Regions from separate parts of the Dyella jiangningensis genome, predicted to be linked through region 1. Evidence: riboswitches for the same ligand, from Rfam matches in the RefSeq annotation. Region 1 holds a riboswitch; the other holds the start of a gene.

Region 1 (3,253 bases):
ATTCGGGAGACAGCGAAGCGGACTATGTGCAGATGAAGGCGGCGGTACTGGGCGTGGTGCAGGCGCATTTCCGCCCGGAATTCATCAACCGCCTCGACGAGCTGGTGGTGTTCCGTCCGCTGGAGAAGAAGCAGATCCGCGCGATCGCGAAGATCCAGCTGGCGTATCTGGAGAAGCGCCTGGCCGAACGCCAGCTCAAGCTCGACATCGGCGACAAGGCGCTGGATCTGCTCGGCAACGTGGGTTTCGATCCGGTGTATGGCGCGCGTCCTCTGAAGCGTGCGATCCAGCAGCAGCTGGAAAATCCACTGGCGAAGGAAATTCTCGAGGGACGCTTCGAGGCAGGCAGCACCGTGGTGGTGGGTGCCGAGCAGGGCCATCTGGTTTTCAGCAAGCAGTGACGCCTGATTGCTGATGGAGTCGTGAAACGCCCGCGCTGGGTTGCAGCGCGGGCTTTTTTTATCTGCGTAATGTCGCGACACCGCTGCCGTTCTTTTTTTGTAGGAGCGCACCCAGTGCGCGACCGCGGATTGGCAGGGTTGCCCCGGTCTGTGGATGTCGAGATGAGGTATACCGTCACGCTGCGGTCGCGCACTGGGTGCGCTCCTACATGAGTAGGTAGCGCCCTCGCGAGCACCCGCCCCTCACCCCAGCCCTCTCCCCGGAGGGAGAGGGAGAAAAAGCGTGGTGGCGCCCAAGATTCCCTCACGACGCAACGAAGCTGCTTTAAGTCCTCTTCGCTATGGCGCGTTGCGGTGTAGCCGTTCCGTTCGAGGTAGTAACGAACCTATCCCGACTGGCCTCAGTCATCCGACGCTTCTATCCCACGTACTGCTATGAGCCCTTGGCTCTGAAGGCCATTTTCTTTGGGTTACTTTTGACGCGAAGCTAATCCCGTGGGACTTTGACTTCGGGCTGGCGCCCTCCGCCCTTCCTCGCCCCTCAAAGCCGGCGCCATCCATGGCGCCTCCCCGCGTGCGGGCTGGCTTCGCCGTTCGCACGCAAAGAACGCGTGCGTGGGCCAGCAAAAGAAAAGTGACTCGAGCTTCCCACGGGACTAGCTGTGCGTCGCCGGCAGGAGATCGAAACGCCCGCTGCGTCCCTCAGGGACTAGCTTTGCGTCGTAAGCGGCAATCTAGCGAAAGCATGGCAACCGGACGTCGCGCACTAGCAAAGCCGAAGAAATACAGCCCACCGCGAACGGCTGTCGCGCACAGGGTGCGCTCCTACAAAGGAGAGGAGATGTGTCGGGCGAACATCCATAGGCGAACCCCAGAGAGACCGAGCCAAACACCACCGATATCCCCCCAAGCAACACCACAAGTTCGCCCGGCCATCCCATTTCGCCCAAACCACACCCACCCTCCATCCCTCTGCTACCATCCCTCCCGCCTGAGGTGACCGTCGGCGTAAAGCCGGTGGTTGAAACGGGAATCCGGTGCGGCGCGTGAGCGCCTAATCCGGAGCTGCCCCCGCAACGGTAGGCGAACCGCGATCCCCGTGATCGCAGGAACGACTGAAAGCCACTGTGCCATGTGCATGGGAAGGCGTCGTTCCCCAAGGACATGACGTCCAGGTTCGCGAGCCCGGAGACCGGCCTCGAGGTACGACCAGACAGGCGGTGGGCCATGTCATGGATGCCGTGCAGCCGCACGGCCGCCACGCACTCCTCCGCCTGCCTTTCATCCCTTGTGCTTCGCGCGGGCAGGCGCGATTGAGGAGCATTGCTTTGGCCATCCATCTTTCATTGGTCCGTCGTTCCATTCTGGCGACGGCGCTTCTTTCTGTTCTTGGTCCGGCATTTGCCGACGACGCGACCGATCTCAACGGTATCGTGGTGACCGCCACGCGCACGTCGCAGACGCAGGAGCAGACGCTTTCCGCGGTGACGGTGATCGATCGCGCCGATATCGAGCGCCTGCAGCCGTCCTCGGTGGCGGACCTGCTGCGGGGCACGCCAGGCGTGTCAATCACCAACAACGGCGGCCTGGGCAAGGCAACCAGCATATTCATGCGTGGCACCGAGGCGGACCATGTGCTGGTGATGATCGACGGTATCAAGATCGGCTCCGCCACGCTGGGTACGGCAGCACTGCAGGATATTCCGGTCGAGCAGATCGAGCGCATCGAGATCGTGCGCGGCCCGTTCTCCAGCCTGTACGGTTCGGAGGCGATCGGCGGCGTGATCCAGATCTTCACCCGCCGCCCCGAAGGCGCCTTCGTGCCGTCCTTCAGCCTGGGCGTGGGCAGCTACAGCCACCTGGCTGGTTCGGCGGGTTTCGCCGGCAAGAGCGGCAACGGCTGGTATTCGATCGAGGCTTCGCATGAGCAGACGCATGGCATCAATTCGTGCCGCGTCGGCGCCGCCGAAGTGTTCGCGGCCTGCTATGCCGACCAGCCTGACAAGGACGGCTACCGCAACCATGCGTTGACCGTGCAGGGCGGCTACAGGTTCGACGAGCAGTGGGATGCCGACCTGCGCATGTTCCGCAGCGAAGGCCACAACGACTACGACGGCACGTATACCGACTCCGACCAGAGCGCCATGCAGGTGCTGGGCGGCCGCGTGCATTATCGTCCCGCCAAGAACGTGGCCCTGACGCTCAGCCTTGGCACCAGTGGCGACTTCAGCAAGGACTTCTACCAGGGCGTCTACGTCGACCGCTTCGACACGCATCGCGACGTCGGATCGCTGCAGGCGGACGTAGGTTTCTGGGGCGGGCTGCTGTCGACGGGCTTTGATTGGCAGCGCGACCAGGTGGACAGCACGGCCGGCTACATCAATCCGTTCACGCAGTCTCCGGTAGACAGCCGCACCACCCGCGGCGTGTTCGCACAGTGGCAGCAGACCTTCGGTAGCCAGTCGATCCAGGCCAGCGTGCGCCATGACGACAACAGCCAGTTCGGCAGCAGGAACACGGGCAGCCTTTTGTGGGGTTGGGACTTCACCCGGACGCTGCGCCTGACGGCGAGCTACGGCACCGCGTTCAAGGCGCCGACCTTCAACGATCTCTACTACCCCTATTACGGCAATCCGGACCTGAAGCCCGAGCGTTCGAAAAACGTCGAAGTGGGCCTGCGCGGCAGCTACGGCTGGGGCTACTGGTCGTTGAACGCATTCCGCAACAACGTCACCGACCTCATCACCTACGATGCCGCGACGCAGGCGCCGGGCAACGTGGACAAGGCACGCATTCGCGGTGCGGAAGGCGTGGTCAGTGGGCAGGTCGCCGGCTGGCAGGTGACGGGCACG
Region 2 (3,253 bases), on a different contig from region 1:
AGCGCTTCGGCCGAATCGAACGGCAGGCGCAGCTTGAAGAACACGTCCTGCAGGCCCATCACGCCCAGGCCCACCGGACGCCACTTGTGGTTGGCGACCTTCGCGGTGTCGATCGGATAGAAGTTGAGATCGATCACGCGATCGAGCTGGCGAACGGCGGTACGCACCGTGGCGGCGAGCTTGTCGAAATCGAAGCGGCCGTCCACCACGTGGCGCGACAGGTTCACCGAGCCCAGGTTGCACACCGCCGTTTCCTGGGCGTTGGTGACTTCCAGGATCTCGGTGCACAGGTTCGACAGATGGATGACGTTTTCCGCCTTCGCGGTCTGGTTGCTGGTGGCGTTGCTGCGATCCTTGAAGGTCATCCAGCCGTTGCCGGTCTGCGCCAGCGTGCGCAGCATGCGCGCATACAGCTCGCGCGCCTTCACCTTCTTCACCGCAAGACCGGCAGCTTCCGCGTCGCGATACGCCTTGTCGAACGTCTCGCCCCAGCTGTCCACGAAGTGCGGCACCACCTTGGGATCGAACAGCGACCACTCGCCGTCCGTTTCCACGCGGCGCATGAATTCGTCGGGAATCCAGTTGGCGAGGTTGAGGTTGTGCGTGCGACGTGCGTCGTCACCGGTGTTGTCGCGCAGCTCAAGGAATTCCTCGATGTCGCCGTGCCACGGCTCCAGGTATACGCAGGCCGCGCCCTTGCGCTTGCCGCCCTGGTTCACGGCGGCGACCGAGGCGTCCAGCGTCTTCAGCCACGGCACCAGGCCGTTGGAGTGGCCGTTGGTGCCCTTGATCAGCGAACCGCGCGAACGCACGCGCGAATAGGCCAGGCCGATGCCGCCGGCGAACTTGCTGAGCTTGGCGACGTCGCCGTACTTTTCGTAGATCGATTCCAGCGAATCGGCCGGCGAGTCGAGCAGGAAGCACGAGCTCAACTGCTCGTGCGCGGTGCCCGAATTGAACAGCGTCGGCGAGCTGGCGATGTATTCCAGCGAGGACAGCAGGCGATACAGCTCCAGCGTCTCGCCGATCTCGTTGCCGCCCAGCGCGCAGGCGATGCGCATGAAGAAGTGCTGCGGCGTCTCGATCACCAAGCGCCGCTGCGGATGGCGCAGCAGGTAGCGGTCGTACACCGTGCGCAGGCCGAAGTATTCGAAGCGGCGCGTGGCCAGCGGATCGATCGCGTCGTTGAGCTTGCGCGCGTTGGCCGAGACGAAATCGCGCAGGCGGTCGTTGACGATGCCCAGTTCCGCGCCGCGCGCGATCGACTGCGAGAAGCTCTGGATCTCCTGGCCGCTCACTTCCTTGTCGATGTATGCGCCCAGCAGGCGCGCGGCGAGCTGGCCGTATTCGGGTTCTTCCGCGGTGAGCGCGGCGGCGGTGCGGATGGACAGCTCGTCCAGTTCCTGCGTGGTGGCGCCGTCGTACAGGCCGCCGATGGTCTTGAGCGCCACGCGCAGCGGATCGACCGCATGCAGGCCTTCGCTGCTGCGGGTCACGGCGCGGACGATCTTGTTCACGTCCACCGTTTCCTGGCGGCCGTTGCGCTTGGTCACGCGCATCTGGCCCGGGTTGTGCGGTGGGGTCAGCGCGAACGGGGTATCCGTGCGCGGTGCCTCGGCCACGACGCTGTCAGTGGGGAAAGCGGGGGCGTCGGCGCGCTCGTCTTCACGTTCGCGGCCGGTGGTATCGATAGGTTGCATGGCGACTTCGCTCCAAGCTTGGTCAATCAACCGCCTGCTCCCGCGCGCAGGGCTGAAAGGAAAGGAGCAGTGGAACTTCACGGACGGCCGAGCGGCAGGGCAGCGCCCCGCGCATCGACGCGCTTCCCCGCGGAAGCCGCCACTACTCACCGTGGTGCATTGGCCACGGCTGTCGGCAGGTCTTCGGACTCACGGACGAGGGTCTTGCGACCCGGCCTACTCGCTCCCGCTTCCCAGCCGCTGAGGGCCAGTGCGTTGTTGGCTTTCGTTTCCGTTTACCGCTGCGGGGCAGTCCCGGATTTCCACCGGATTCCCTATTAAGCCAGTCCGACATCAAGTCTGAGAGTGGCACCGACGGGGCACAACATATCGGGCCGACAGGGGCGGGTCAACCCAATAACTTGTGGATGGGGCGTGGATAACTGGAAAAAGACGAGGCGGCCGCGCGGCTTATCGCACGCAAGGAATGTTGGGCAGGCGCTGCGCGGAACGGATGGGCCCGATGGCCCGGCGGTCATGCCCGGGGGCGGCGTTGCGGCAGGTTTCGCCGCCGGGCAAGCTGCCTGCTCGTCTTGCGGGGGAAGGGATGGGTCGATGGGGCATCCGCTGTTGCTCGTCCAATTGCTGGTGATCATCGTGGCTTCGCGGTTGATGGCCTGGCTGCTGCGCTGGCTGGGCCAACCGGCCGTCGTGGGAGAGATGCTGGCGGGGCTGGCGCTGGGTCCACTGTTGTTCGGGGCGCTGGCGCCGTCGTGGCAGGCGAGCCTGTTTCCTGCTGATAGCCTCGTCGCCCTGCAGAGCCTGAGCACGCTGGGCCTGGTGTTGTTCATGACGGTCATCGGCGCCGAGCTGCGCGTGCCGACGGGCAGCCGCCTGCTGCGGCCGGCGATGTGGATCGGCGGACTGGCCTTCGTGCTGCCGGCCTTGCTCGCCCTCGGGGTTTCACCCTGGCTGTTCCGCGGCTACGCACCTGCCGGCATGGCGTACGGGCCGTTTGCGATGTTCATCGCCACGGCGTGTGCGATCACGGCGCTGCCGGTGATGGCGCGCATCGTGAAGCAGCGTGGACTCTCCGACAGTCTTCCCGGCCGCCTGGGCATTGCCGCTGCCGCCGTGGTCGACGTGCTGGCCTGGGTGGCGCTGGCCCTGGTGGTGGCGTTGATCAGCGCGCACGGTGACTGGCTGCCGTTCTGGCGGACCGTCGGCGGGCTGGTGCTGCTGCTGGGCGCGGCCTGGTTGGTGTTGCGCCCGTCATGCGCGTGGCTGCTCGCGCGGCATGCGCCCGACGGTCATGCGAATGGCGTGGTGCTCGCGTTCCTGCCGGCCGGCGCGATCGGTTGCGCGGCGATCACCGAATGGCTGGGCCTGCATGCCGTGTTCGGCGCATTCCTGTTCGGCTTGTGCCTGCCACGCGACGACCGGCTGTTGCAGGGCCTGATCGAACGCGTGGAGCACGTCACCCTCGCGACGCTGGTGCCGGTGTTCTTCGTACTCGCGGGGCTGAGCACCACCGCGCAGCTGTTGAACGCGGATGCCGGCCTCGCGCTGGCACT

The links. Region 1 has a riboswitch for cobalamin ahead of btuB (TonB-dependent vitamin B12 receptor). Riboswitches for the same ligand answer to the same signal wherever they lie in the genome.
Region 2: it holds a riboswitch for cobalamin, as region 1 does, so the genes downstream of both, CA260_RS01440 (ribonucleoside-diphosphate reductase subunit alpha) here and btuB (TonB-dependent vitamin B12 receptor) in region 1, are expected to answer to the same signal.

Annotation. Positions count from the first base shown of each region.
Region 1 is NZ_NFZS01000004.1:877,330-880,582, reverse strand. Features, by position in the region: gene clpB (ATP-dependent chaperone ClpB) at 1-401, shown strand, start outside; cobalamin riboswitch at 1,379-1,616, shown strand; gene btuB (TonB-dependent vitamin B12 receptor) at 1,730-3,253, shown strand, end outside.
Region 2 is NZ_NFZS01000001.1:337,891-341,143, forward strand. Features, by position in the region: gene CA260_RS01440 (ribonucleoside-diphosphate reductase subunit alpha) at 1-1,700, opposite strand, end outside; cobalamin riboswitch at 1,858-2,071, opposite strand; gene CA260_RS01445 (cation:proton antiporter) at 2,295-3,253, shown strand, end outside.